DNA from 2 places in the Citrobacter portucalensis genome. Region 1 is predicted to be linked to the other one. Evidence: predicted binding sites of a transcription regulator. Region 1 holds the regulator's gene; the other holds the start of a gene.
What was found. The regulator PurR, encoded in region 1, represses purine synthesis genes. The targets are predictions, from matches to a motif close to CANGCAAACGTTTGCNTG.
Positions count from the first base shown of each region.

Region 2: the regulator PurR is predicted to act here: its motif matches at 7,247-7,264, upstream of pyrC (dihydroorotase).

Region 1 is NZ_CP092466.1:2,763,392-2,778,241, forward strand. Features, by position in the region: gene LY264_RS13420 (aldo/keto reductase) at 1-85, opposite strand, end outside; gene LY264_RS13425 (DUF1289 domain-containing protein) at 135-374, opposite strand; gene LY264_RS13430 (TetR/AcrR family transcriptional regulator) at 476-1,075, shown strand; gene nemA (alkene reductase) at 1,130-2,227, shown strand; gene gloA (lactoylglutathione lyase) at 2,325-2,732, shown strand; gene rnt (ribonuclease T) at 2,828-3,475, shown strand; gene grxD (monothiol glutaredoxin 4) at 3,529-3,876, opposite strand; gene LY264_RS13455 (C40 family peptidase) at 4,211-5,041, shown strand; gene sodB (superoxide dismutase [Fe]) at 5,169-5,750, shown strand; gene LY264_RS13465 (MFS transporter) at 5,790-6,959, opposite strand; gene cydH (cytochrome bd-I accessory subunit CydH) at 7,135-7,224, opposite strand; gene purR (HTH-type transcriptional repressor PurR) at 7,522-8,547, shown strand; gene punR (DNA-binding transcriptional activator PunR) at 8,544-9,476, opposite strand; gene punC (purine nucleoside transporter PunC) at 9,589-10,794, shown strand; gene cfa (cyclopropane fatty acyl phospholipid synthase) at 11,085-12,233, shown strand; gene LY264_RS13495 (riboflavin synthase) at 12,275-12,922, opposite strand; gene mdtK (multidrug efflux MATE transporter MdtK) at 13,140-14,513, shown strand; gene LY264_RS13505 (RluA family pseudouridine synthase) at 14,550-14,850, opposite strand, start outside.
Region 2 is NZ_CP092466.1:3,174,785-3,189,634, forward strand. Features, by position in the region: gene flgA (flagellar basal body P-ring formation chaperone FlgA) at 1-213, shown strand, start outside; gene flgM (flagellar biosynthesis anti-sigma factor FlgM) at 307-600, shown strand; gene flgN (flagella biosynthesis chaperone FlgN) at 604-1,026, shown strand; gene murJ (murein biosynthesis integral membrane protein MurJ) at 1,112-2,647, opposite strand; gene LY264_RS15560 (Gfo/Idh/MocA family protein) at 2,870-3,793, opposite strand; gene LY264_RS15565 (YceH family protein) at 3,795-4,442, opposite strand; gene rimJ (ribosomal protein S5-alanine N-acetyltransferase) at 4,477-5,061, opposite strand; gene mdtH (multidrug efflux MFS transporter MdtH) at 5,324-6,532, shown strand; gene LY264_RS15580 (lipoprotein) at 6,647-7,207, shown strand; gene pyrC (dihydroorotase) at 7,313-8,359, shown strand; gene dinI (DNA damage-inducible protein I) at 8,425-8,670, shown strand; gene bssS (biofilm formation regulator BssS) at 9,011-9,265, shown strand; gene solA (N-methyl-L-tryptophan oxidase) at 9,379-10,494, shown strand; gene LY264_RS15605 (YceO family protein) at 10,550-10,663, shown strand; gene LY264_RS15610 (cytochrome b) at 10,926-11,492, shown strand; gene LY264_RS15615 (YceI family protein) at 11,494-12,069, shown strand; gene trhO (oxygen-dependent tRNA uridine(34) hydroxylase TrhO) at 12,115-13,167, opposite strand; gene LY264_RS15625 (Kdo(2)-lipid IV(A) acyltransferase) at 13,388-14,308, shown strand; gene mdtG (multidrug efflux MFS transporter MdtG) at 14,464-14,850, shown strand, end outside.

The DNA of each region.
Region 1 (14,850 bases):
TATTCCAGTCCATCAGGCGCCAGTACCCCATCACAAAGCGAGAAAATTCCGGGCCTTGCGGCGCAATAGTAATACGCTGAACCATAGCAGCTTCCTTTTAAGTGAATGTGCCTCGAGTATACGCAATTACGCTTTTAAAAGAGTGAAGGTTGTTGCGGTTCTTCCGAAGGATTGGCTTTATTTGCACGTAATTTACGCATCAGGCGCTGACGACAAAGCCGCAGCACTTCCTGCTTTTGGGTATCGCTCATCTTTTGCCAGTTAAAACGCTCATCCCGACTGCGAAAACAGCCACGACAAAAGCCGCGTTCGTCAGACTGACATATTCCACGGCATGGGCTCTGGACGGGGAAAAACTCCAGCTGTTCGGCCACATCCCCTCCTTTAATAAGATTGATATACTTATTGAAGACGTTAACTGAATTTCTCGCAAGCGCTATTGCATTAGACCGACTGGTCTATTACACTCCTTTTCATGAACAAAATCACTGAACACGATACACGCGAACATCTGCTGGCGACTGGCGAACTGCTGTGTATGCAGCGCGGCTTCACCGGCATGGGTTTAAGCGAACTACTGAAAACCGCTGAAGTACCCAAAGGTTCGTTTTATCATTATTTTCGCTCTAAAGAAGCGTTCGGTGTCGCGATGCTGGAACGCCACTATGCGGCCTATCATCGGCGACTGGCTACGCACTTTGATACGGGAGCGGGAAACTATCGCGACCGCATTCTGGCCTACTATCAGGAAACCCTGAATCAGTTTAGTCAGCACGGCATTATTAGCGGCTGTTTAACAGTAAAACTGTCTGCCGAAGTGTGCGATCTGTCAGAAGATATGCGCACTGCGATGGATAAAGGCGCGCGGCACATTATTGTGCTGTTAGCGCAGGCGCTGGAGAAAGGTCAGGCCAGCCATTGTCTGTCCTTTGTTGGCGAGTCGTTACAGCAGGCGCAGGTACTGTATGCGCTGTGGCTTGGCGCAAACCTGCAGGCCAAGATTTCTCGTAGCGCCACTCCGCTGGAAAACGCGCTGGCGCACGTTAAAAACATCATCACAACGCCTGCCGTTTAACAGGCGTTTTTATTTTCTTTATTACTAGACGACCGGTCTATTCAGGAGTGCCACATGTCATCTGAAAAACTGTTTTCCCCACTGAAAGTGGGTGCTATTACGGCAGCAAACCGCGTATTTATGGCGCCACTGACGCGTCTGCGCAGTATTGAGCCTGGCGACATCCCTACTCCGCTGATGGCCGAGTATTACCGTCAACGCGCCAGCGCGGGGCTTATCATCAGCGAAGCGACGCAGATTTCCGCACAGGCGAAAGGCTATGCCGGAGCACCCGGCTTACATAGCGAAGCGCAAATTGCCGCATGGAAGAAAATCACTGCTGCCGTACACGCTGAGCAAGGTCATATTGCTGTCCAGTTGTGGCACACTGGACGCATCTCTCACGCCAGTCTGCAGCCAAACGGTCAAGCTCCAGTTGCACCTTCTGCGATTAGCGCTGGAACCCGCACCTCGCTGCGCGATGAAAACGGCCTGGCAACGCGTGCCGATACCTCAATGCCACGCGCGCTGGAAACTGAAGAGATTCCGGGCATCGTTAATGACTTCCGTCAGGCGATAGCAAATGCGCGCGAAGCGGGTTTCGATATGGTTGAACTGCACTCTGCCCACGGCTACCTGCTGCACCAGTTCCTGTCGCCAACGTCTAACCAGCGTACCGATCAATACGGTGGCAGCGTCGAAAATCGTGCGCGTCTGGTGCTGGAAGTGGTTGATGCCGGTATTAAAGAATGGGGTGCCGATCGCATTGGTATTCGCGTCTCCCCGATTGGCACTTTCCAGAACGTAGACAATGGTCCGAACGAAGAAGCCGATGCGCTGTATCTGATTGAACAATTGGGCAAGCGTGGAATCGCTTACCTGCACATGTCTGAGCCGGACTGGGCCGGTGGCGAGCCGTATTCCGATGCGTTCCGCGAAAAAGTGCGCGCGCGCTTCCACGGCCCTATCATTGGTGCTGGTGCTTACACCCCAGAAAAAGCAGAAGCGCTGATCGAGAAAGGTCTGATCGACGCCGTTGCTTTTGGTCGCGCCTATATTGCTAACCCGGATCTGGTGGCGCGTCTGCAACGCAAAGCAGAACTGAATCCGCAACGTGCCGAGAGCTTCTACGGCGGCGGCGCGGAAGGTTACACCGACTATCCTACCCTCTAACGTCACAATCTCCGTTCTGCCATTGATAGCGGCGTAACAACGCCGCTATACTAAAACAACATTTTGAATGTATTAGCCATTTTCGAAGGGGAAAAAGATGCGTTTACTCCATACCATGCTGCGCGTGGGTGACCTGCAGCGTTCCATCGAGTTTTATACCAACGTGCTGGGCATGAAGCTGCTGCGTACCAGCGAAAACCCTGAATACAAGTACTCTCTGGCTTTTGTCGGCTACGGTCCTGAAACCAGTGAAGCAGTAATCGAACTGACCTATAACTGGGGTGTCGACAAGTATGATCTGGGTACTGCCTATGGCCATATCGCCCTGAGCGTAGACAACGCGGCTGAAGCCTGTGAACGTATTCGCCAGAATGGCGGTAACGTAACGCGTGAAGCAGGTCCAGTAAAAGGCGGCACCACAGTGATTGCGTTCGTTGACGATCCGGACGGCTACAAAATTGAGTTGATCGAAGAGAAAGACGCCGGGCGCGGCTTGGGCGATTAATCACCCCCTCGGGCGCAGATCGTCTGTGCCCATAGTTTTATACTCATCATTTTGCCATAATACGCGCTGCAATTTTCCCGTATTAAGAGACCCAGATGTCCGATAACGCTCAACTTTCCGGTCTGTGTGACCGTTTTCGTGGTTTTTATCCTGTCGTCATTGATGTCGAAACCGCAGGGTTCAATGCCAAAACCGATGCGCTGCTTGAGATTGCCGCCATCACACTGAAAATGGATGAACAAGGCTGGCTGATGCCGGACACGACGTTACATTTCCACGTAGAGCCGTTTGAAGGTGCCAATTTGCAACCGGAAGCGCTCGCCTTTAACGGTATTGACCCTAACAATCCGCTACGCGGTGCGGTCAGCGAATATGATGCTTTGCATGCCATCTTCAAAATGGTGCGTAAAGGCATTAAAGACAGCGGCTGCAATCGGGCAATCATGGTGGCGCATAACGCTACGTTCGACCACGGTTTTATGATGGCGGCGGCAGAACGCGCCTCGCTCAAACGTAATCCGTTCCATCCATTTGTCACCTTTGATACGGCGGCATTAAGCGGCCTGTCACTGGGGCAGACTGTGTTGTCAAAAGCGTGCCTGGCGGCGGGAATGGAGTTTGACGGGAATCAGGCGCACTCGGCGCTGTATGACACCGAACGTACGGCCGTGCTGTTTTGCGAAATCGTTAACCGCTGGAAACGTCTCGGCGGTTGGCCTCTTCCCGTGCCTGAAGAAGCGTAACGGCGACATAAAAAAAGCGACCATTTCAGGTCGCTTTTTTACTTCTGCTGGTATTACTCAGCGTCCGGCTCTTCGGTTTTGTATTTCGCTGCTGTTTCTTTAATCAGCTGCTGCAACTCACCGCGCTGGTACATTTCGATCAAAATGTCACAACCGCCAACCAGTTCACCATCAACCCACAGTTGCGGGAAGGTCGGCCAGTTTGCGTATTTCGGCAGTTCGGCGCGAATATCCGGGTTCTGCAGAATATCAACGTAAGCAAAGCGTTCACCACAGGCTGACAGCGCCTGCACAGCCTGTGCGGAGAAACCGCAGCTTGGCAGTTTAGGGGAACCTTTCATGTACAGGAGAATCGGGTTTTCAGCGATCTGGCGCTGGATTTTTTCGATAGTGGTGCTCATTATCTTGCTTCCTTAAACTTCTTTTACGGCAGTAGTCTGACATTGTAACGGGTCAGACAGGCAACGGAAAATAACATTTTCATTACGCGTTATTATTTTATCCCCTGACGCTAAAAGTTGCATTCACAATCTCACTTATCCCCTTCAAACATGTGGATTTGATTATCCGTTCACCAACTCAAACGTTAATTGCTGTTTTTTTTTGCGGTCGGTTACGAAACATAGTTTTAAACAAAAAAAGCTATTAACTTTCCCTCTTTCTATAGATTAGAATCGTCAAGTTTTGAAAATCACACGCAGGCACGATAGACCTGCCTTACCAGAGGACTGCTCAGTGGCGCGGATAAACCGAATCTCGATCACGCTCTGTGCTTTGCTTTTTACTACACTGCCTTTTACGCCTATGGCTCATGCTTCCAAGCAGGCCAGGACGACACCTACCAGTACTCACCCACTCAAGACGGTAGATAAAAAGAAAAGCGCAACAACCAGCCAAAAAACAACAAAGACCAGCAAGAAAACGGCGACAAAGACCACCAGCAAAACCAGCACCAAAACCGCTTCCTCTTCTAAAAAACGCACAGCCGCTCCGGCAAAGTCGACTAAAACTGCAAATCGCCGTGGTAAAACTGCCGCAGCACAAACCGCAGCCGTTACCTGGACGGAAAAATGCACACCGCGCAAAGGTCATAAACCACGCTGCGTGAAGGTGAAAACCACTGCACCGACTACGCTTGCTGACGCACATAAAGTGAAAGTGCAGAAAGCGACTAAAACCGCTATGTCCACCTTGATGAACCAAATCGGCAAACCTTATCGTTGGGGCGGCTCCTCGCCAAGAACCGGGTTTGACTGCAGCGGTCTGGTTTATTACGCCTATAAAGATCTGGTGAAGTTCCGCATTCCGCGTACCGCGAATGAAATGTACCATCTGCGTGATGCCGCACCAATTGAACGTGGCGAACTGAAAAATGGTGATCTGGTATTCTTTCGTACCCAGGGTCGCGGAACAGCCGATCACGTCGGCGTCTACGTCGGCAACGGTAAGTTTATTCAGTCACCGCGCAGCGGGCAGGAAATTCAAATCACCTCTCTGAGCGAAGATTACTGGCAGCGCCACTATGTGGGCGCTCGTCGGGTAATGACGCCAAAAACAATTCGCTAAAAACTTACCCTACAGAACATGCTGTAGGGTAAGTTCTTCTTTTGCATAACCTTTCAATTTGCTACCCTATCCTTACTCACAATGAGGCTATTGTGTGTACTCAATATAAATAATAAGGAGAGAAGCAATGTCGTTTGAATTACCTGCATTACCGTATGCCAAAGATGCTCTGGCACCGCACATTTCTGCCGAAACGCTGGAATATCACTATGGCAAACACCATCAAACCTACGTGACCAATCTGAACAATCTGATTAAAGGCACGGCGTTTGAAGGCAAATCACTGGAAGAGATCGTTCGTAGCTCTGAAGGCGGTGTATTCAATAACGCAGCACAAGTATGGAACCACACGTTCTACTGGAACTGCCTGGCACCAAACGCAGGTGGTGAACCGACCGGTAAACTGGCTGATGCAATTGCCGCCTCCTTTGGCAGCTTTGCAGATTTCAAAGCGCAGTTCACCGATGCCGCTATCAAAAACTTCGGTTCTGGCTGGACCTGGCTGGTAAAAGGAACGGATGGCAAACTGGCTATCGTCTCCACCTCCAACGCAGGTACTCCGCTGACTACCGACGCGACGCCGCTGATGACCGTTGACGTATGGGAACACGCCTACTACATCGATTATCGCAATGCCCGTCCTGGCTACCTGGAACATTTCTGGGCACTGGTGAACTGGGAATTTGTTGCGAAGAACTTCGCAGCATAAAAAAGATAACGCAGAAGGACTTCCTTCTGCGTTTTTGCATTAATTCGCGGTAGTGAAAGCCTCTTCAGGCTGTCTTCTTGCGGAAATGAACACCAGTAGCAGCGCAAGACCCGCCACAATCGCCCCCATCACCGGTACAAAACTGTAGCCCAGGCCGCCAGATATCACCGCCCCACCGGCCGCAGCCCCCAGAGCGTTCCCCAGATTAAACGCGCCAATATTGACTGACGATGATAATCCAGGCGCTTCGCTGGCAACGCGCATCACACGCATCTGCAACGGTGGAACGACCGCAAACGTCGCCGCGCCCCAGACCACCATACTGACCGCCGCTCCCAGCTCATTACGCGCAAGGAAAGGAATGGCCAGCATAATAACCATCAGCAGCAGTAAAAAGCCTTTCAGCGTACCGTTGACTGAACGGTCAGCCAGTTTGCCGCCAAAATAGTTACCGATCGAGAAGCCAACGCCTATCAACACCAGCATCCCGGTAACAAATGCCGGTGTAGCATGAGTGATAGTATGCAGAACCGGCGAGATGTAGGTATACAGCGTGAACATCGCCCCTGCACCCAGTACGGTAGTCAGTAACGCCGACAACACCTGTGGGCGCATCAACACCGCCAGTTCGCTTCGGACATCCGGGCGCTCTCCTGCTCCACCCTTGGGTAATGAGAAGAACAGGCTGACCATCGCAATGACGCCCAGCCCCGCAGTGGCCATAAACGACATGCGCCAGCCGATGGTTTCACCAAGCCAGGTCGCCGCCGGAACGCCGCCAATATTGGCGATGGTTAACCCCATAAACATCGTTGCCACGGCGCTGGCCTGCTTATGTTTGGGTACCACACTGGCTGCAACCACAGAACCGAGACCAAAAAAGGCTCCATGGTTAAGACTGGTCAAAATACGCGATAGCATCAGCGTGGTGTAATCCGGCGAGATAGCCGAAAGAACATTACCCAGCGTGAAAATCGCCATCAGGAATATCAAAGCATTACGTCGCGCACGATGAGACAGCAGCAATGTCATCAGCGGTGCACCTACCATCACACCTACCGCATAAGCGCTGATCAGCATGCCAGCCGCCGGAATCGAGACGTCCACACCTTTGGCAATGACGGGCAACAACCCCATTGGCGAAAACTCGGTGGTGCCAATACCAAACGCCCCGATTGCCAGCGCCAGTAAAGGGTAATTGATTTTCATATTTCGACTCCATATCGTCGAGCCGTGGCACGACATAAAATAAGAGTCAAAAGCATGACATTGATCGCAAAATTAATAAAGTTAACAAAACTGCAAAAGACTTTTGCTTATTCGCAAACAATAGCGGGGAAAAACGAGTCGAAGGGATGAGGGAGAGCTAACTCCCTCGGGGAAATCAATGCAGCGCTGCGGTCAGACCACCCGCGACGATCAAACCCAGAACAATAATGGTAGTCACTAACGAAAATTTCAGATCGGTGCTCATCAAGTTTTCTCCTTTTTATTCCCACACAAAAAGTGATATTGCGCATTTTTACACACTTGAAAGCAAAAATCTCTCACGATTTATATTGATAACTGCTTTTAACTCTTCCCCTTTTCGTTAAGATCAGACAAAATTCCACGCTTACTTGATTAGCGTACCGGCCATTGACCCCTTCCTGACGTTCCGTGTCGTTTTCCCGGCGTGCCGCAACCCTTACGTTGCGATAAGGGTGTGTAAAGGCAAACGTTTACCTGGAGTATTCTCAGGAGCTTAGGATATGGTCTGGAGTGAGATGTAATGGCAACAATTAAAGATGTAGCGAAGCGAGCAAACGTTTCCACTACAACCGTATCACACGTAATTAACAAGACGCGCTTTGTCGCGGAAGAAACACGTAATGCTGTCTGGGCAGCAATCAAAGAACTGCACTATTCTCCGAGCGCAGTTGCCCGCAGCCTGAAGGTAAATCACACCAAGTCTATCGGCTTGCTGGCGACCAGCAGCGAAGCGGCCTATTTCGCCGAAATTATCGAAGCCGTTGAGAAAAACTGTTTCCAGAAAGGCTATACCCTGATCCTGGGTAACGCATGGAACAGTCTCGAAAAACAGCAGGCTTATCTGTCGATGATGGCGCAAAAGCGCGTTGATGGTCTGCTGGTGATGTGTTCTGAGTATCCGGAGTCGCTGCTTTCGATGCTCGGAGAGTATCGCCATATCCCGATGGTCGTCATGGACTGGGGCGAAGCAAAAGCCGACTTTACTGATACGGTCATTGATAACGCCTTCGAAGGCGGTTACATGGCGGGCCGGTATCTGGTAGAACGCGGTCATCGTGAGATTGGCGTGATCCCTGGCCCAATGGAACGTAACACCGGGGCCGGGCGTCTGGCTGGCTTTATGAAAGCGATGGAAGAAGCGCTGATTAAAGTGCCTGAAAACTGGATTGTCCAGGGCGATTTTGAGCCTGAATCCGGCTACCGCGCCATGCAGCAAATTCTGTCGCAGTCTCATCGTCCGACCGCGGTCTTCTGCGGTGGCGATATTATGGCAATGGGTGCGCTGTGCGCCGCTGACGAAATGGGACTGCGCGTACCGCAGGATGTCTCACTCATCGGCTACGACAACGTGCGCAACGCCCGCTTCTTCACGCCGGCCTTGACGACCATTCACCAGCCGAAGGATTCACTGGGTGAAACGGCCTTCAACATGCTGTTAGACCGTATCGTGAATAAACGTGAAGAGTCACAGTCTATCGAAGTGCATCCACGCCTGGTTGAGCGTCGCTCCGTTGCCGACGGTCCGTTCCGCGATTACCGCCGTTAAGCCTGTTGTGCGGGAGTCTCATCTGGCTCCCGCAGCCATTCCTTGTTCAACGTTTCACTATCTCCTAAATAGTCCAGCAGCCAACTCAATGCCGGTGACGTATCGTTCTGCTGCCATGTCAGGCAGCATGCGGCATCAGGAAAAGGGTTCTCCAGTTGCAGCGCAACCCATTTACCGCTATCGATCCACGGCTTGGCAAAATGCGTCGGTACCATGCCCACGCACAATCCCGCGGACAAACAGGTCGCAGAAGATTCCCAGTCCGGCACGACGACGCGCTTTTGGTTGTCCAGCAGCCAGGTAATACGCTTCGGCAATGTTCGGGAGGTATCTTCGCGCACCAGTGACGGCCAGTTGCGCAACGTGTCATCACTTAACGGTCCAGGCATTGACGCTAGTGGATGATGGCTGGCTACCACGCAGCTCCAGCTCAGCATTCCCATATCGCGGAAGGTATAGCGCCCCCCGACCGGAATGGCCTGTGTGGCCCCGATGGCCAGCTCCACACGCCCATCAGACAGTGCGTCCCACACGCCGTTAAACACTTCCTGAAAAACTAACAACTCCACATCATCAAAGTGACGGTAGAAATCCACGATCATCTGTCGGGTACGATCCGGGCGGACAATGTTATCGACGGCGATCGCCAGCTGTCCGCGCCAGCCGTTGGCAATTTGCTGACATTGCTGGCGCGTGATCTGCATTTTTTTGATAACAGAGCGGCCTTCTTTTAAAAACCATGCCCCGGCAGGCGTTAATTCCACATCCCGATGGCGTCGCTCAAAAAGTGGCACCGCCAGCCACTCTTCCAGCTGGCGCACGGTGTAGCTTACCGCCGAAGGTACACGGTGCAGCTCCTGCGCGGCCGAACTAAAACTGCCGTTACGCGCAACCGCATCAACCACTTCAAGTGAATATTCCGACCACATATTCTGCCTGCAAAAAATTTGAAATCAGTAAGCAAATATTAGCGTTTCACAGCGAGAATTACACTCACTACACTCAGCGGCATTGTTCTACTGCTAAAAAAGAGAAATGATGATGCAACCTGGGAAAGGGTTTTTAGTCTGGCTGGCAGGTCTTAGCGTGCTCGGTTTTCTGGCAACGGATATGTATCTACCCGCCTTTGCTGCTATTCAGTCCGATCTGCAAACACCTGCATCTGCCGTCAGCGCCAGCCTGAGCTTGTTCTTAGCGGGGTTTGCCGTCGCGCAACTGCTGTGGGGGCCGCTTTCTGACCACTATGGCCGCAAGCCTATTTTGCTGCTGGGTTTATCTATCTTCGCACTGGGCAGTCTGGGCATGCTATGGGTTGAAAACGCCACTGGTCTGCTGGTACTGCGATTTGTTCAGGCCGTTGGCGTCTGTGCGGCATCGGTTATCTGGCAAGCGCTGGTTACCGATTATTATCCTTCACAAAAAGTAAACCGCATCTTTGCCACTATTATGCCGCTGGTCGGGTTATCTCCTGCACTCGCCCCGCTATTAGGTAGTTGGATCCTGGTACATTTTTCCTGGCAGGCCATTTTTGCCACTCTGTTTGCCATTACTCTGATTCTGATGCTTCCGGCTCTGCGTCTAAAGCCAACGGCTAAAGCGCGCGATGACAGCCAGGATAAACTGACTTTCGCCACCTTGCTGCGCTCGAAAACTTACCGTGGAAACGTGCTGATTTATGCCGCCTGTTCCGCGAGCTTTTTCGCATGGCTGACGGGTTCCCCGTTCATCCTCAGCGAAATGGGTTATAGCCCAGCGGTAATTGGTCTGAGCTATGTTCCGCAAACTATCGCCTTCTTAATTGGTGGTTACGGCTGTCGTGCAGCGCTGCAAAAATGGCAGGGTCGTCAGCTGCTGCCCTGGTTACTCATTCTGTATGCCTTCAGCGTTGTAGGCACCTGGGCGACCGGCTTTATTCATCATGTTGCATTGGCTGAAATCCTGATCCCATTCTGCGTTATGGCGATTGCGAACGGCGCGATCTACCCTATCGTTGTCGCGCAGGCATTACGCCCTTTCCCACAGGCCACGGGACGCGCAGCCGCATTGCAGAATACGCTGCAACTGGGTTTATGCTTCCTGGCAAGCCTTGTCGTTTCTTGGTTGATTGCCACCCCGCTGCTCACCACCACCAGCGTTATGCTGACAACAGTATTGCTGGCTGCAGTGGGTTACAAAATGCAATCGCAGAAAACTGACGCCCCGCAAACAGATGATCGTGCGCAAGTTGCCCACGGAGAGTCGCACTAATAATGGTTGCGGGCACTTAGTTAGCCCGCTAACAATTATCGGTTGAATCGTCAAAAATTCAGGCATATACTGATTTACAGTTGTTAAAAAAACGATAATTTTAATGCGTTAACGGGGACAAGAACGTTCCCGTTTTACCACGGATGGCCTTTTCGGCAAGGGTTTCTCCCTTCCTCTGTTCTACGTCGGATTATAGATTCGCGGATTAATTCCGTGAGATTTCTCACAAAGCCCAAAAAAGCGTCTACGCTGTTTTAAGGTTCTGATCACCGACCAGTGATGGAGAAGCTATGAGTTCATCATGTATAGAAGACGTCAGCGTACCGGATGATGACTGGTACCGCATTACCAATGAATTATTGAGCCGTGCAGGTATTGCTATTAATGGCCCTGCACCGGCTGATATTCGAGTAAAGAACCCCGATTTTTTCAAACGCGTATTGCAGGAAGGATCGTTAGGGTTGGGTGAAAGTTATATGGATGGCTGGTGGGAATGCGACCGGCTGGACATGTTTTTTAGTAAAGTCTTGCGCGCCGGTCTTGAAAACCAACTCCCCCGCCACTTTAAAGATACGCTACGTATCGCCACGGCTCGCCTGTTCAATTTACAGACCAAAAAACGTGCGTGGATGGTCGGCAAAGAACATTACGATTTGGGCAACGATCTCTTTACCCGCATGCTTGACCCCTATATGCAGTATTCCTGCGCCTACTGGAAAGATGCCAACACTCTGGAATCTGCCCAGCAGGCGAAGCTCAAAATGATTGCTGAAAAATTGCAACTGAAGCCAGGAATGCGGGTGCTTGATATTGGCTGTGGCTGGGGTGGTTTATCCCAGTTTATGGCATCGCAATATGGCGTGAGCGTGGTGGGTGTGACCATTTCGGCAGAACAGCAGAAAATGGCACAGGAACGTTGTGCGGGGCTGGATGTCACCATTTTGCTGCAGGATTATCGCGACCTGAACGACAAATTCGACCGCATTGTCTCCGTCGGCATGTTTGAACATGTTGGACCGAAGAACTACGCCACCTATTTTGAGGTGGTCGATCGTAATTTAAAACCGGATGGTCTCTTTTTACTGCACAGCATCGGCTCCAAAAAAACCGACAATAACGTTGATCCGTGGATCAATAAGTATATCTTCCCAAACGGGTGTTTGCCGTCAGTTCGCCAAATTGCCAACGCCAGCGAACCGCATTTTGTGATGGAAGACTGGCATAATTTTGGCGCGGATTACGACACGACGCTGATGGCATGGCACGAGCGTTTCATGAGATCCTGGCCTGAAATCGCCGATAACTATACCGAACGTTTCAAACGGATGTTCAGCTATTATCTGAACGCCTGCGCCGGGGCGTTTCGTGCTCGAGATATTCAGCTATGGCAGGTGGTATTTTCCCGCGGTGTTGAACACGGTCTGCGCGTTCCCCGCTAATCTTTTTCGCCCCCGTAGCAACGGGGGCTTTACTCTCAGGCTTAGGCTCCCGCTTCGCCCGTTATGTTGCTGATGGCGCTTTCACGCGCCGCCAGGACACGCTCAACGGTATCAACCACCGCCTGCGTTTGGGGATCGATTTCGATATTAACCCGTGCGCCCAGCTTTTTCTTGCCAAGCGTCGTACGCTCCAGCGTTTCCGGGATCAAATGCACACAGAAACGTGTCGGCGTCACTTCACCGACCGTCAGACTGATACCGTCAATACCAATAAATCCTTTGTACAGGATATATTTCATCAGCGACGGATCCTGGACTTTAAACCACACCTGACGGTTATTCTCCGAGGTCAGAATTTTCGACACTTCGGCAGTGGTCATAATATGGCCCGACATTAAATGTCCGCCAATCTCATCACTGAATTTTGCCGCACGTTCAACGTTAACCAAATCTCCAACCTTCAGATCGCCCAGGTTGGTGATACGCAGCGTTTCTTTCATCAGGTCGAAGCTTATCTGGTTACCGTTAATTTCGGTGACCGTCAGGCAGCACCCATTGTGGGCAACCGATGCACCGGTCTCCAGCGCATCCAGCATATATTCAGGCAACTCCACAACATGCGTACGAAAATTTGGTTTTTCATCAATGGACACCAATTTTGCGGTGCCCTGCACAATACCCGTAAACATACTTCCTACTCCTGAACTCAATTAAGACATCTCTGCACAGCACAATAGCAGGTGGAAATTCAGGTTGCCAGCAATGCGCCACCAGCGCCTGTTTTTTCACTGGAGAATTACGTATTCCTCGCTACAATAGACTGAAATTTCCCCTGCTTTTTCTCCTTGCTGCCATATAAGGCGGCTTTTTTAGTCTCTCAAATAACAACAATATAGTGGTGTACACGTGCAAAAGTATGTAAGTGAAGCGCGTCAGTTATTAGCTCTGGCAATTCCGGTGATTCTTGCGCAAATCGCTCAAACCGCAATGGGATTCGTTGATACCGTCATGGCGGGCGGATACAGCGCGACGGATATGGCGGCAGTCGCCATTGGTACGTCCATCTGGCTACCGGCCATTCTGTTTGGTCACGGACTACTGCTGGCGTTGACGCCGGTAATTGCGCAACTCAATGGTTCCGGACGCCGCGACCGTATCGCCCATCAAATACGTCAGGGATTCTGGCTGGCGGGCAGCGTCTCCGTGCTGATTATGGTTGTGCTATGGAATGCGGGGTACATTATTCGCTCCATGCATAACATCGACCCGGCACTGGCGGATAAAGCCGTTGGCTACCTGCGTGCCCTGCTGTGGGGCGCACCGGGTTATCTGTTCTTCCAGGTAGCCCGTAACCAGTGCGAAGGATTAGCCAAGACTAAACCGGCGATGGTGATGGGATTTCTCGGCCTGCTGGTGAACATTCCGGTTAACTATGTTTTCATCTATGGGCATTTAGGCATGCCGGAACTGGGTGGCGTGGGTTGTGGTGTGGCAACAGCAGCGGTTTACTGGGTGATGTTTATCGCCATGCTCTCTTACATCAAACGTGCGCGTTCAATGCGCGATATCCGTAATGAGCGTGGTTTCCAGAAACCTGACACCGCAGTAATGAAGCGTCTGGTACAGCTGGGTTTACCTATCGCGCTGGCGTTATTTTTCGAAGTGACGTTGTTTGCGGTGGTCGCGCTGCTGGTTTCTCCACTGGGGATTGTCGACGTAGCCGGACACCAAATCGCACTGAACTTCAGCTCGTTAATGTTCGTCCTGCCAATGTCTCTGGCTGCCGCCGTCACCATTCGTGTCGGTTATCGTCTGGGCCAGGGTTCCACGCTGGATGCGCAAACCGCAGCCAGAACGGGTCTGGGTGTTGGTGTGTGCATGGCGGTCGTAACGGCAATTTTCACCGTGACATTCCGCGAGCATATTGCCCTGCTCTATAACAATAACCCGGAAGTTGTCGCCCTGGCGGCTCAGCTCATGTTACTGGCCGCTGTGTATCAAATTTCGGACTCTATCCAGGTTATTGGCAGCGGGATCCTGCGTGGTTATAAAGATACGCGTTCCATTTTCTTTATTACCTTTACGGCATACTGGGTGCTGGGTCTGCCGAGCGGTTATATTCTGGCGCTTACCGATCTGGTAGTTGACCGGATGGGACCGGCGGGATTCTGGATGGGCTTTATTATCGGCCTGACCTCTGCGGCGATACTGATGATGCTGCGGATGCGGTTTCTGCAACGCCAGCCGTCAGCGGTTATTTTACAACGCGCTGCGCGATAACCTCATAAAAGCCGCCGCCAGGCGGCTTTTTTCGCCTCAAAAGGGGCTGGCGTTTTTGGCGTTCATCCACGCTTCACTAATGGGATGCCTGAAATGCAGTTCACTGGCATGTAGCATCAGCCGTGACGTTTGTTCAGTCCCCGGCAGCAGACGCCCACCGTACAGATCGCACCCCAAAATAGGATGTCCCAACTGCTGACAATGGATCCGTAGTTGATGGGTGCGCCCGGTTTCAGGGGTCAGTTGCACCCGCGTCAAGGGGAGCAACGTCCCCTCTTCCTGACGATGATAAAAACGCTCGACAACCTGATAGCGCGAGCGCGCGGGTTTGCCGTTG
Region 2 (14,850 bases), 410 kb from region 1:
CCGATACAGCTTTCGATGTTGCGCCAGGCATGGCGGATCAAGGCCGGTCAGCGCGTACTGGTTATTGCCAACGGAGATGGTTTTCGGGTCAATGCCGAAGGTAAAGCACTGAACAACGCCGCAGTCGCACAGAACGCGCGAGTGCGGATGATTTCAGGCCAGGTGGTGAGCGGCGTCGTCGATTCTGATGGGAATATTCTTATTAACCTATAATAGGTTAAAGATTTTTTAGCGTGTGCCGATAGATAAACAACCAATGATTACAGCGGGCCGCTATAGCGTAACCCCTCGATGAGGAAAAATAAAATGAGCATTGATCGTACCTCACCATTGAAGCCAGTAAGCACCGTTCAGCCGCGTGAAACCAGCGATGCGCCGGTACAAAAAGCGCTGAAGGAAAAAACCACCGCGACCACCAGCACCAGCGTCATGCTGAGCGACGCCCAGGCCAAACTGATGCAGCCCGGCAGCAATGACATCAATATGGAACGCGTGGAAGCACTGAAAACCGCAATCCGTAACGGTGAATTGAAAATGGATACCGGAAAAATTGCCGACTCGCTGATTCGCGAGGCGCAGAGCTACCTACAGAGTAAATAAAGTATGACTCGTTTGTCAGAAATACTTGACCAGATGACGACCGTCCTCAATGACCTGAAAACGGTAATGGATGCTGAACAGCAGCAGCTTTCCGCAGGGCATATCAACGGCAGCCAGCTACAGCGTATTACAGAAGAAAAAAGCTCCTTGCTGGCAACCCTTGATTATCTTGAGCAGCAGCGCCGCCTGGAGCATGACGCCACGCGCAGCGCAAATGATGAGATTGCTGAACGCTGGCAAACTATCACCAAGAAAACACAGCATTTACGCGACCTCAACCAGCACAACGGTTGGCTGCTGGAAGGGCAGATCGAGCGTAATCAACAAGCAATACAAGTGCTGAAACCGCACCAGGAACCGGCGTTGTATGGCGCAAACGGTCAAACCTCTGCTGCGCACCGCAGCGGGAAAAAATTCTCTATTTGATGTCAGCCTGATAACATTTTGCTTATCAGGCCTACGCCTTTTGTAGGCCTGATACGGCGTTATGCCGCCATCCGGCATTGATCCATTACGCCGTCCGGCGCACAAACTCTTTTACTTTAAAGCCCAGTACGGCGAGTGCTGCGAAGTAAGCGGCAATGCCTGCCACCACGACCGCCATCAGACGCAGCAGACGCCACAACATCGTTCCCTGCGACCAATCCGGCATGATGTAGAGCATCCCAACCAGCACCGCAGACATCACCAGCACGGAAATCACCAGACGCGCCAGGAACCAGCTCCAGCCCGGTTGTGGGGTAAAGATTTTCTGTTTCCGCAGTTGCCAGTAAAGCAGTGAAGCGTTCAGACATGCCGCCAGACCAATCGACAGCGACAATCCGGCATGCTTTAACGGCCCGATAAACGCAAGGTTCATCACCTGGGTCATAATCAGCGTCACAATGGCAATCTTCACTGGCGTTTTAATATCCTGGCGCGAGTAAAAGCCCGGAGCCAACACTTTCACCACGATCAAGCCAATCAAACCTACCGAGTACGCCACCAGCGCACGCTGGGTCATCGCGGCATCAAAGGCGGTAAATTTACCGTACTGGAACAGAGATACCGTCAGCGGTTTGGCCAGAATACCCAACGCTACGGCACTCGGTAATGCCAACAGGAAACACAAGCGCAGGCCCCAGTCCATCAGACGACAATATTCATCATGATTACCGCTGGAAAAGCTTTTGGACAGCGATGGCAGCAGGATAGTCCCCAGCGCCACGCCCAGAACACCGGACGGAAACTCCATCAGACGGTCGGCATAATACATCCATGAAACTGAGCCAGAGGCCAGAAACGAGGCGAAAATCGTATTGATGATCAGTGAAATCTGGCTGACAGATACCCCAAGGATCGCTGGCCCCATTTGCTTGACGACACGCATCGCCCCTGCATCACGGAAGTTCACGCGCGGCAGTACCAGCATGCCAATTTTCTTCAAGTGCGGAAGCTGATAAATCAGCTGTAGCACGCCGCCAACCGTAACGGCCCACGCCAGAGCCAGCACCGGCGGGTTAAAATAGGGCGCCGCAAATAGCGCGAAGCCGATCATGCTGATATTCAGAAAGGTCGGGGCAAACGCAGGAATGGAAAAGCGGTTCCAGGTATTAAGGATCGCACCAACCAGTGAGGCCAATGAAATCAGTAGAATATAGGGAAAAGTGATCCGCAGCAGTTGAGTGGTCAGCGCAAATTTATCCGCTGTGTCGGCAAATCCCGGCGCGGTGACTAATATCACCCATGGCGCAGCCAACATCCCGGCTACTGTCACCACGGCCAGCGCCAGCGTCAACAGTCCGGAAACGTAGGCAACAAACACGCGGGTAGCATCTTCCCCCTGCTTGCTTTTGTACTCAGCAAGAATCGGCACAAATGCCTGCGAAAATGCGCCTTCGGCAAAAATTCGGCGCAACAGGTTAGGAAGTTTGAATGCCACAAAAAAGGCATCTGTCGCCATCCCTGCACCAAAGATTCTGGCGACAATCGCATCACGCGCAAAACCCAGCACACGTGAAAACATCGTCATCGAGCTGACGGCTGCCAGCGACTTTAATAAATTCATCTATGTTGTATTCCAGACTCTGAGGCAAAACCCCGACAAACCTGCCCGTAGGTCGGATAAGGCATTCTCGCCGCCATCCGACACTTTTGCTGTGCCTGATGGCGACCCCCTGGCACCTTATCAGGCCGACAAACCAGCCTATGGTTGAAAAGAGGTGTTATTTTGAGTGGGCATATAGTACCTGGATTACAATGAATTACTACCGCCAGATGTTACAGGGGGTTATTCAGCCATCGCCTCCCGCCACAGCTTTTCAACAACACGCTGGGCCAGTAGCGCCTGCTCGCCTGCCGTCTGGGGAACCGTCTGATTTTGCACGCACTCAATGAAATGACGGGCACATCCGGCAAAACCACGCTGTTCTAAGGTCGTTTGCCAGCCCGCTATCGGCTTATGAACAACACCTTGCCCACGCTCTTCCCGCCATTCCCGCATATCAGTTACGTCAATCAGGCCGCCGTCCGTCACCGCCTGCACGCTCTCGCGCTGGCTACCGGCACGGCGATGCATACTGGTCGTTATCTGCATTTGACCGACAGAAAAATGATGCTCGGCGTAGAGCATCGCACCAGATTCATTGGTCAGCAGCGTGCCGTTTTTTAACTGCGCCTGCCCTCCCGCCAGCCACAAAGCGGTATCGACCACGTGCAGATAGTCGTCCAGCAGAGTGAAGCGCAGATCGTGCGGCCCAACGCTATCCGTACGGTGCTTATCCATACGTACAGACGCTGCGGTGCTCAACTGGGTTTTGAGATCCTGGTACAGCGGTGCAAATCGACGGTTAAACCCGACCATCAGCGTGAGTTTTTTCCGCGCGGCCAGCTCGACCAGTTGCTCAGCCTCGTGCAGGTTTTCCGCCAGCGGTTTATCCACACACACGTGAACTCCGGCATTCAGCAATTCACTAACTACCGCATAGTGCGTCGCGGTACTGGAATGGACGAAAACCGCGTCGCAGGTTTGCGCCAGATTCTTCAATGAATCCACGTAGGGTATTCGCCAGGTGTCACAGATACGCTGTGCTTTATCGCGTGAAGGTGAAAATGCGCCTTGTAGCGTCCAGTCCGCGGAGGTGCCTAGCACGGGTAGCCAGGCCTTTTGTGCAATACCACCAAGGCCGACTACGCCGATACGTAATTTATTCACGTTAGTCTCCCAGGTGCGCCAGCAAGGAATCAAGTCGCTGCTTAAGCTCTGCGACTTCCGTTTCCAGCGCTTCCACGCGCGCCTGCAGATCGCCGGAGGCTACAGGGAGTTCATCTGCCGCGGTAATGGCTTCATCAACCTCACCACAAAACAGGTGCATATAGCGACTTTCACGTTTGCCCGGCTCACGCGCCAGGCGGATCACATAAGGCCCATCTTCCCGGTTCGCCAGATTTTCCAGCGTCGAATCCACTTCGGCCATATCGCTGAATTCGTACATACGGGATGCGCGGCTACGCAGTTCACCAGGCGTCTGAGCGCCCCGCAGCAGCAGTGTGGTGATTATGGCCACCTCTGCGGCACTAAGCTTCAGATTGCCAAATTCAGAGTTGCAGAAACGCTGCTCATATTTCGTGACGCGATTGCCAAAACCGCTCACCGTGCGCAGAAAATGTCGCTTAACCAGGTTATCCAACTGCTCCTGCACGTCCGATTCCGACAGGTTCATCACCGGTTCACGATTCGTTTTTTGATTGCAGGCTGTTACGACTCCATTAACGGAGAGTGGGTACTGTTCCGGCGTGGTCACTTGTTTTTCTAATAAACAGCCAATCACTCGTGCTTCGGTGGCGGTTAATTCGTATTTCATCGTCTTCTCCATTAATCATGGCTGCATCTGAAACTTAGCGGCCGGGGGTCCATTCTGATGTGGTCAACGCCGTCAGCACGTGATCGCGCCACTGCCCGTCAATCAGCAGGTAGTCTTTGGCATACCCTTCTTTTTCAAAACCCAGTCGCGCCAGCAGGTCACCGCTGCGCTTATTATGTGGCATGTAGTTAGCCATAATGCGGTGAATATGCTGCGTGCGCTGCATATAACGAATGGCCGAGGTTAAGGCTTCATACATTAGCCCCTGCCCCTGCCATTTCTGCGCAATGGAGTAGCCGAGATAACAGGCATGGAAGGATCCCCGCACCACGTTTGAGAAGTTCGCAACGCCGATAATCTCTTTTTCGTCCGGATCGAGCAGCGCAAAATAATAGGCGGTGCCCTGTTTATGAAACTCAGAGATCATGCTCAGACGCGCCTGCCAGCCGGACGGATAGCAGTGGCTTTCATCGCGAATAGGTTCCCAGGGTTTTAAGAAATGACGATTTTCTGCGTAATAATCTGCCAGACGCCAGGCATCACGCTCATGCACTAAACGCACGACCAGGCGGTCGGTGGTTAAGCGCACTTTTGGCACGTTACTGCGATAGCCAAACATTCTATACCTACTCCTTCCCGTAACGTCTTCATCAATACGCTATTCGCATTACTATACCTGTGCGAATACGCCCTGTGAAAAGAGCAAAATGCCATTTTTTGAATTATTCACACATTTTGATGAAAACTCTCTATCAAGACGGACTTTTGATAAAAAAATATTGTCCCGCGAAGGGTGGGAAAAGCGATGACGACACCGCAGAATAGGAGGTGCTTATCTTTTAAACTCTATCCAGAGTGACGAGTTTTTCCCTGGAGGGGAAATGTCGCAAGTCTCGCAGGCAAGGAACCTGGGTAAATACTTCCTTCTCATCGATAATATGCTGGTCGTGCTGGGTTTCTTCGTCGTTTTCCCGCTGATCTCAATTCGTTTCGTCGACCAAATGGGCTGGGCCGCCGTGATGGTCGGTATTGCACTAGGATTACGTCAATTTATCCAGCAGGGGTTGGGTATTTTCGGCGGTGCTATTGCGGACCGTTTCGGTGCAAAACCGATGATCGTCACCGGCATGCTGATGCGCGCTGCCGGGTTCGCCACCATGGGCATTGCCCATGAGCCGTGGCTGCTGTGGTTTTCCTGCTTTCTCTCCGGACTGGGCGGTACACTATTCGACCCACCCCGCTCGGCGCTGGTGGTTAAACTGATCCGCCCGGAAAAGCGTGGGCGCTTTTTCTCTATTCTGATGATGCAGGATAGCGCCGGGGCCGTGGTTGGCGCGTTGCTTGGCAGTTGGTTATTGCAATACGATTTTCGTCTCGTCTGTGCCACCGGCGCAATTTTGTTCGTTCTGTGCGCGGCGTTTAACGCCTGGCTGCTCCCGGCATGGAAGCTGTCGACGGTGAAAATTCCAGTGCGCGAAGGGATGAGCCACGTGATGCATGACAAGCGCTTTGTCACCTATGTGCTGACGCTGGCGGGCTATTACATGCTGGCGGTACAGGCGATGCTGATGCTGCCAATCATGGTGAACGACATCGCAGGTTCACCGGCCGCTGTGAAATGGATGTATGCCATCGAGGCGTGCCTCTCATTGACGCTGCTCTACCCAATTGCCCGCTGGAGTGAAAAACGTTTTCGCCTTGAACATCGTCTGATGGCCGGTCTGCTGGTGATGTCTCTGAGCATGATGCCGATCGGTCTGGTGGGGAATTTGCAGCAGTTGTTCACCCTGATCTGTACGTTCTATATTGGCTCGATCATCGCCGAACCCGCGCGTGAAACCCTTAGCGCCTCACTGGCGAATGCACGTGCCCGAGGAAGCTATATGGGCTTCAGTCGACTGGGGCTCGCTATCGGTGGCGCAATTGGATATATCGGCGGCGGCTGGCTGTTTGACATGGGCAAGGCCCTGGCACAGCCTGAGTTGCCCTGGATGATGCTCGGTATTATCGGCCTCATCACCTTCCTGGCGCTGGGCTGGCAATTCAGTCTCAAACGCCCAACGAGAGGCATGCTGGAGCCAGACGCCTGATAGCCGAACCTGCTTCCGGGCGCTTTTCAGTTTTTTCTGCTGGCGTCCGGGACGCTGGTACTCGATGATGCTTTGTGTCACGATTACGCCACATGCATCATGTTGAGGAACCCCATGAAAAAGTTTTTTTTTGCCGCTGCACTGATTGTCAGCGGCCTGTTGGTTGGTTGTAATCAACTCACGCAATACACAGTTAGCGAGCAAGAAATTAATCAGGCCCTGGCAAAGCATAATAACTTTTCTAAAGATATCGGCTTGCCCGGCGTTGCTGAAGCACACATCGTACTAAATAATCTCGCCAGTCAGATTGGCCGTGAAGAACCCAATAAAGTGACCCTGACCGGTGACGCCAACCTGGACATGAATTCCCTGTTTGGCAGCCAGAAAGCAACCATGAAGCTGAAGTTAAAAGCCTTACCGGTATTTAACAAAGAGAAAGGCGCAATTTATCTGCAAGAGATGGAAGTCGTGGATGCGACCGTGACACCAGAAAAAATGCAGTCGGTACTGCAAACGCTGATGCCTTATTTAAACCAGTCGCTGCGTAACTATTTCAACCAGCAGCCAGCCTACATTCTGCAGGATGACAGTAGCCAGGGTGAAGCTCTGGCGAAAAAACTGGCGAAGGGAATTGAGGTGAAACCGGGGGAAATCATCATCCCGTTCACCGACTAATAAAACTGAGGGCGCCGATGCGCCCTTTTTTTTCGTGCAAACGAAAACGTTTCCGCTTATCCTTTGTTTCCGGCAAAAAAGACTATCCTCAGCCGGAGCATATTGATGACTGCACCATCCCAGGTTTTAAAGATCCGCCGCCCAGACGACTGGCATCTTCACTTTCGCGATGGCGACATGTTAAAAACTGTCGTGCCCTACACCAGTGAAATTTATGGTCGCGCCATTGTCATGCCGAACCTGGCACCGCCCGTCACCACGGTTGACGCGGCTATTGCTTATCGCCAGCGCATTCTTGACGCGGTACCTGCCGGACACGACTTCACACCATTAATGACCTGCTACTTAACGGATACGCTGGATCCCAACGAGCTGGAACGTGGATTTAACGAAGGCGTCTTCACCGCAGCAAAACTCTATCCGGCCAATGCCACCACCAACTCGACGCATGGCGTAACCTCTATTGACGCCATCATGCCGGTGCTGGAGAGGATGGAAAAATTGGGTATGCCGCTGCTGGTGCACGGCGAAGTGACGCATGCAGATATCGATATTTTCGATCGCGAAGCGCGCTTTATTGAAACGGTGATGGAACCGCTGCGCCAGCGTTTGACATCGCTGAAAGTAGTATTCGAGCATATCACTACCAGAGATGCTGCCGAATACGTGCGCGACGGTAACGAGCTTCTGGCAGCGACTATTACGCCACAGCACCTGATGTTTAACCGCAACCACATGCTGGTTGGCGGGATTCGTCCTCACCTGTACTGCCTGCCGATCCTCAAACGTAACGTCCACCAACAGGCGCTGCGTGAACTGGTTGCCAGCGGGTTTACGCGCGCCTTCCTCGGTACCGACTCAGCGCCGCACGCACGTCATCGCAAAGAGTCAAGCTGTGGCTGTGCTGGATGCTTTAATGCACCGACCGCACTAGGCAGCTATGCCACCGTGTTTGAAGAGATGAATGCGCTGGACCATTTCGAAGCCTTCTGCTCACTCAACGGCCCACAGTTCTATGGTTTGCCGGTAAATGAGACCTTTATTGAGCTGGAACGCATGGAGCACCTTGTTCCTGAGAGCATAGCGTTGGAAGACGATACGCTGGTGCCTTTCCTGGGTGGCGAAACGGTACGCTGGTCAGTAAAAAGCTAAAAAAAGTGTAGCCAACTGATTCGAATAACTGTATAAATAAACAGCATGTTCAACAGGGGGCTACTATGCGTATTGAAGTCACTATTGCCAAAACTTCACCTTTACCTGCCGGTGCAATTGACGCACTGGCAGGTGAACTCTCCCGCCGTATTCAGCACCATTTTCCGGATAACGAAGGTAACGTTACCGTCCGTTATGCCGGCGCAAACAATCTGTCGGTTATTGGCGCGACCAAAGAGGACAAAGAACGCATCAGCGAGATCCTACAGGAAACCTGGGAAAGCGCGGATGACTGGTTCATCAACGAATAAATAACGATATGCAGTGATGTTTGTTTGCCGGGTCGCCCCGGCTTTTTTATACACGCTATCTTGTAATCAATCGCGCATTTCTTCTGACGAGCATTTAATTTAATATTAACCCACCGATTATCTTTTAACCAAAACAACAAAATAATTGTGCAACATACTAAAAAAAAATGAATAACATGTCGGTTTCTTAGTCAGATAACGCTGAAAACAAAAATTTTATGCCCTTCCCTCTTTAAATTTTCAATGAATACCCTTATTTATTGATATACTGAAGTTGCTTCAGAAAAAAACGCATTGAACCTCGAAAACCGTTGTCTAGTAACACGAATTAGGGGGCATGATGGAAAAGAATAATGAAGTCATTCAGACTCATCCGCTTGTAGGGTGGGACATCAGCACTGTTGATAGCTACGATGCGCTGATGCTGCGTTTGCACTACCAAACCCCGAACCGCCCTGACCCGGATGGGACTGAAGTTGGTCAAACGCTCTGGTTAACCACTGATGTTGCCAGGCAATTTATTTCGATATTAGAAGCAGGAATCGCCAAAATTGAATCTGGCGATTACCAGGTAAATGAGTATCAGCGACATTAAACCTGATACATCCAACCATCAAAGGCACCTTAGCGGTGCCTTTCTTATTTCCAGGTTGAATATTCCAGGTCAGTTATTTACCCTTCTACTATCGCGATTGCAGAGAGAAGCGGATGAAATACGACTTAATCATTATTGGCAGCGGTTCGGTAGGCGCCGCAGCTGGATACTATGCCACTCGTGCCGGTCTGAAGGTTCTGATGATCGATGCGCATATGCCACCACATCAACAGGGCAGCCACCACGGCGATACTCGATTAATTCGTCATGCTTATGGCGAAGGCGAAAAATACGTTCCGCTGGTGCTACGTGCGCAAACATTGTGGGATGAACTGTCCACCCATAATGAAGAACCGATTTTTGTTCGCTCCGGAGTTATCAACCTCGGTCCGGCAGGGTCAACCTTCATAGCAACTGCAGCGCAAAGCGCAAAACAGTGGCAACTTAACGTTGAACAATTAGATGCAGCGGCCATCATGGCTCGCTGGCCGGAAATTCGCGTTCCTGACAACTATATCGGTCTGTTTGAAGCGGAGTCCGGTTTTTTACGCAGTGAGTTAGCAATTAAAACCTGGATCCGTCTGGCGGAAGAAGCAGGCTGTGCGCAACTGTTTAAATGCCCGGTCAGCGCAATTCATCACGGTGATGATGGCATCACGGTAGAAACGGCTGACGGTGACTACCATGCGAAAAAAGTAGTGATCAGCGCCGGTACCTGGGTGCAGGCTTTAGTCCCTGAACTACCGATACAACCGGTGCGCAAAGTGTTCGCCTGGTATCAGGCCGATGGGCGCTACAGCGTTAAGAATAACTTCCCGGCTTTCACCGGCGAGCTGCCAAATGGCGATCAATACTACGGTTTCCCGGCTGAAAACGACGAGCTGAAAATTGGTAAGCACAATGGCGGACAGGTAATCCATTCTGCAGAAGAGCGTAAGCCATTTGCCGCTGTAGCCAGCGACGGTTCTGAAGCCTTCCCATTCCTGCGCACAATTCTGCCTGGCGTTGGCTGTTGCCTGCACGGCGCATCCTGCACTTACGATAATTCACCAGATGAAGACTTTATAATTGATACTCTGCCGGAACATGACAACACGCTGATCATTACCGGACTGAGCGGACATGGCTTTAAGTTTGCCTCTGTACTGGGAGAGATTGCGGCAGACTTCGCTCAGGACAAACCGTCTGACTTTGACCTGACCCCCTTCAGGCTAAGCCGTTTTAAGTGATAATAAATGAATGGCCTCGTTGGTGAGGCCATTTTTAATGACAGGAATAACGTCAATGCGCCGTATCTTTCACTATCTGGTTAATAATATTCGCGAGCATCTTATGCTCTACATTATTTTATGGTCACTGCTGGCCATTATGGATGTAATATATATTATGTTTTTCTGATTCCTGCGCGCTGACAATAATTGACAAAAATTGAGATTAGCTTAATTTTCATTGCAATAAACTGAATAATAACAAAAACCATAACATCCCATAGACTAAGCCCCGCCACATATTTTCGCACTAATCCCTTGATGATTACCTCAACAATCAGTCAACTTTATTGAACAAAAAATAAATATCATCACTATTGTTATTTATTAGTTGCATTAATGTCTTTTACACGCCATTTTCATTCACTTCTGAAATATCAATCGGTGTGCTTATGCAATTCAATAATACTCCACAGCGCTATGGCGTAGTGTCAGCCACATTACATTGGCTGATTGCGATTGCTGTATATGGCATGTTTGCGTTGGGGTTATGGATGGTCACGCTCAGCTATTACGACGGCTGGTATCACCAGGCCCCCGAACTGCATAAAAGCATCGGCATCCTACTCATGATGGGACTGGTTATCCGCGTTGTCTGGCGGTTGTTCTCCCCTCCGCCTGCTGCGTTGGCAAGCTACTCCCGTTTGACCCGTATCGCAGCGGCACTGGGTCACCTCGCACTTTATTTGCTGCTCTTTTCGATTGTCATCAGTGGATATCTGATTTCCACCGCAGATGGCAAAGCGATAAGCGTCTTTGGCTGGTTTGACATTCCTGCCACCCTGGCCAATGCGGGTACCCAGGCCGACCTCGCCGGTAGCTTGCACCTGTGGCTTGCGTGGATCGTGGTGATTTTATCCCTACTACACGGACTGATGGCCCTGAAACATCACTTTATTGATAACGACGATACCCTCAATCGCATGTTGGGAAAATCGTCATCTGACTATGGAGCTTAAAATGAAAAAAAACCTGCTGGGACTTACACTCGCTTCTCTTTTATTCACCACCGGGTCGGCCGTGGCGGCAGATTACAAAATTGACAAGGAAGGACAGCATGCCTTTGTTAATTTCCGTATTCAGCATCTGGGTTACAGCTGGCTGTACGGCACTTTCAAAGATTTCGACGGTACGTTTACCTTTGATGAGAAAAATCCCGCAGCCGATAAGGTTAACGTAACCATCAACACCAACAGCGTTGACACTAATCACGCCGAACGCGACAAGCATCTGCGCAGTGCAGATTTCCTTAACGTGGCAAAATTCCCGCAGGCGACCTTCAGTTCCACCAGCGTGAAAAAAGAGGGGAATGACCTGGATATCACCGGTAATTTGACCCTGAACGGCGTTACCAAACCGGTTACGCTTGACGCGAAGCTCATCGGTCAGGGTGGCGATCCCTGGGGCGGTACGCGCGCTGGTTTTGAAGCACAAGGTAAGATTAAGCTTAAGGATTTCAACATCACCACCGATCTCGGCCCTGCATCGCAGGAAGTCGATTTGATCATCTCAGTGGAAGGTGTTCAGCAGAAGTAACGCATGAATTACCGGATGAGGTTCTGCCCCTCATCCGGCATCATGTTATTGCGCAGGGTCTGGAATACCCAGTTTGGTATTCAGGTGACCGCGTGATTTATTGAAGATTTTATTGCCATTTTCACGCCCCGCACGACGACGCCGTTGTTCCTCTTCCGGCAACTCACTCTCTTCGCTACACAGCTCGCTACAGCAGCCTTTATATTTCTGCGCACAAGCCGGGCACTGAATAAACAACAGATGGCAGCCATCATTTTTGCAATTAGTATGGCTATCGCACGCCGTGCCGCACTGATGGCAATGTGCGATAACATCTTCAGAGATCCTTTCGCCCATACGCTCATCAAAGACAAAGTTTTTACCGACAAAACGTACCGGAAGCCCCTGTTCACGCGCCTTGCGGGCATACTCAATAATACCGCCCTCAATGTGCCAGACTTTGCTAAATCCATTGTGTTTCATCCAGGCGCTGGCTTTCTCACAGCGGATCCCACCCGTGCAGTACATCACGATTTTTTTATCTTTATGCGCCTGCATCATTTCAACCGCTTTCGGCAACTGGTCGCGGAACGTGTCTGCCGGTATCTCCAGCGCATTCTCGAAATGACCCACCTCATATTCATAGTGGTTGCGCATATCAATGAATACCGCGTCAGGATCGTCCAGCATGGCGTTTACTTCTGCAGCCTTGAGATAATCCCCCACGTTGCTGGCGTCAAAGTCTGGATCGTCAATACCATCCGCCACGATACGTTCGCGGACTTTCATACGCAGTACCCAGAACGATTTACCGTCATCATCCAGCGCTATATTCAGACGTAAATCCTTCAATGCAGCATCAAACGCATATAGTTGCTGGCGAAATGCCTCGACGTTGCTTTGCGGTACGCTGATTTGCGCGTTAATTCCTTCATGGGCAAGATATACTCGCCCAAAGACGTTCAATGCGGTGAACATCTGGTACAGCGCATCACGCGTGTGCTGAGGATTGGCAATGGTGAAATATTTATAGAATGAGATCGTCGTGCGCGGCTCGGTCTCGGCCAGCATTTTGGCTTTGAGGGCGTCGTTCGAAATGCGGTTGTGTAACACTGGCATGGTGTACGTATCCTGCAAATAAGGAATAAATGAAAATCGGCGGCATAATAAAGCAAACATCGCCAATTTACATCCACACATTTTACGCTACATTTCATACTTCACGATAAAATCGCAACAACAATTGCGGAATTAATCACCGTTCTCCCGTCACAAATTTTTGATACGCGCGAAAAAATGCGACAATACAGGGAATTGGTCGTTTGAAGACAGGATAGACATGACGAATTTACCCAAGTTTTCGGCTGCGTTACTGCATCCACGTTATTGGTTAACCTGGCTGGGTATTGGCATCCTTTGGTTAATCGTGCAGTTACCGTACCCCATCCTCTTTAAGTTGGGCTGTGCGTTAGGTCGACTGGCGCTACGTTTGATGAAACGTCGGGCAAAAATTGTTTCCCGAAATCTGGAACTGTGCTTCCCGCAGATGAGTGAGCAGGAACGCCAGCAGATGGTCGTCAAGAACTTCGAATCCGTAGGCATGGGCGTAATGGAAACCGGGATGGCCTGGTTTTGGTCCGATAAGCGTATTTCGCGCTGGACGGAAGTGATCGGAATGGAACATATCCGTGACGTTCAGGCGCAAAAACGCGGGATTCTGTTAGTGGGTCTGCACTTTCTGACTCTGGAACTGGGTGCGCGCCAGTTTGGCTTGCAGGAGCCGGGTATTGGTGTGTATCGCCCTAACGACAATCCGCTGCTGGACTGGCTACAAACCTGGGGCCGCATGCGCTCGAATAAATCAATGCTCGATCGTAAAGACCTGAAAGGGATGATTAAAGCCTTGAAAAAGGGCGAAGTGGTCTGGTACGCGCCGGATCATGATTACGGCCCTCGCGCCAGCGTGTTTGTACCACTTTTTGCCGTTGAACAAGCCGCAACAACCTCAGGGACCTGGATGCTTTCGCGCATGTCCAATGCCTGCCTGGTACCGTTTGTTCCCCGCCGCAAACCTGACGGTAAAGGGTATCAATTGATTATGTTGCCTCCAGAATGCTCACCACCGTTGGACGACGCAGAAACCACTGCCGCGTGGATGAACAAAATTGTTGAGCAATGCATAATGATGGCGCCAGAACAGTATATGTGGCTGCATCGTCGCTTCAAGACGCGTCCTGAAGGCTCCCCTTCCCTGTACTAAAACACGGTTGCAGTCCTGTGGGCTGCAACACCTTCCCTGCCCGCTTTAGGTTTAACTGCTATCCGCATTGCAGCAACTATCAACCAGGCGCATAATTAGCCTGCTTACTTGTATTCAATCGATAGCGCAAACAGCGCATCACACTGCGGATCGCTATGTCACCCTCAGATGCCCCCATAAACTGGAAACGCAACCTCACCGTTGCCTGGTTAGGTTGTTTTTTAACCGGCGCAGCATTTAGCCTGGTCATGCCCTTTTTGCCCCTTTACGTCGAGAGTCTCGGCGTCACGGGCCATAGCGCCCTGAATATGTGGTCAGGCCTGGTCTTCAGCATTACCTTTCTCTTTTCAGCCATTGCCTCTCCTTTCTGGGGTGGCCTTGCCGATCGCAAAGGACGAAAAATCATGCTGCTGCGTTCCGCGTTGGGCATGGCAATTGTGATGCTGCTGATGGGACTGGCGCAAAATATCTGGCAGTTCTTAATCCTGCGCGCCTTGTTAGGGCTGCTTGGTGGATTCATCCCCAATGCGAATGCACTGATC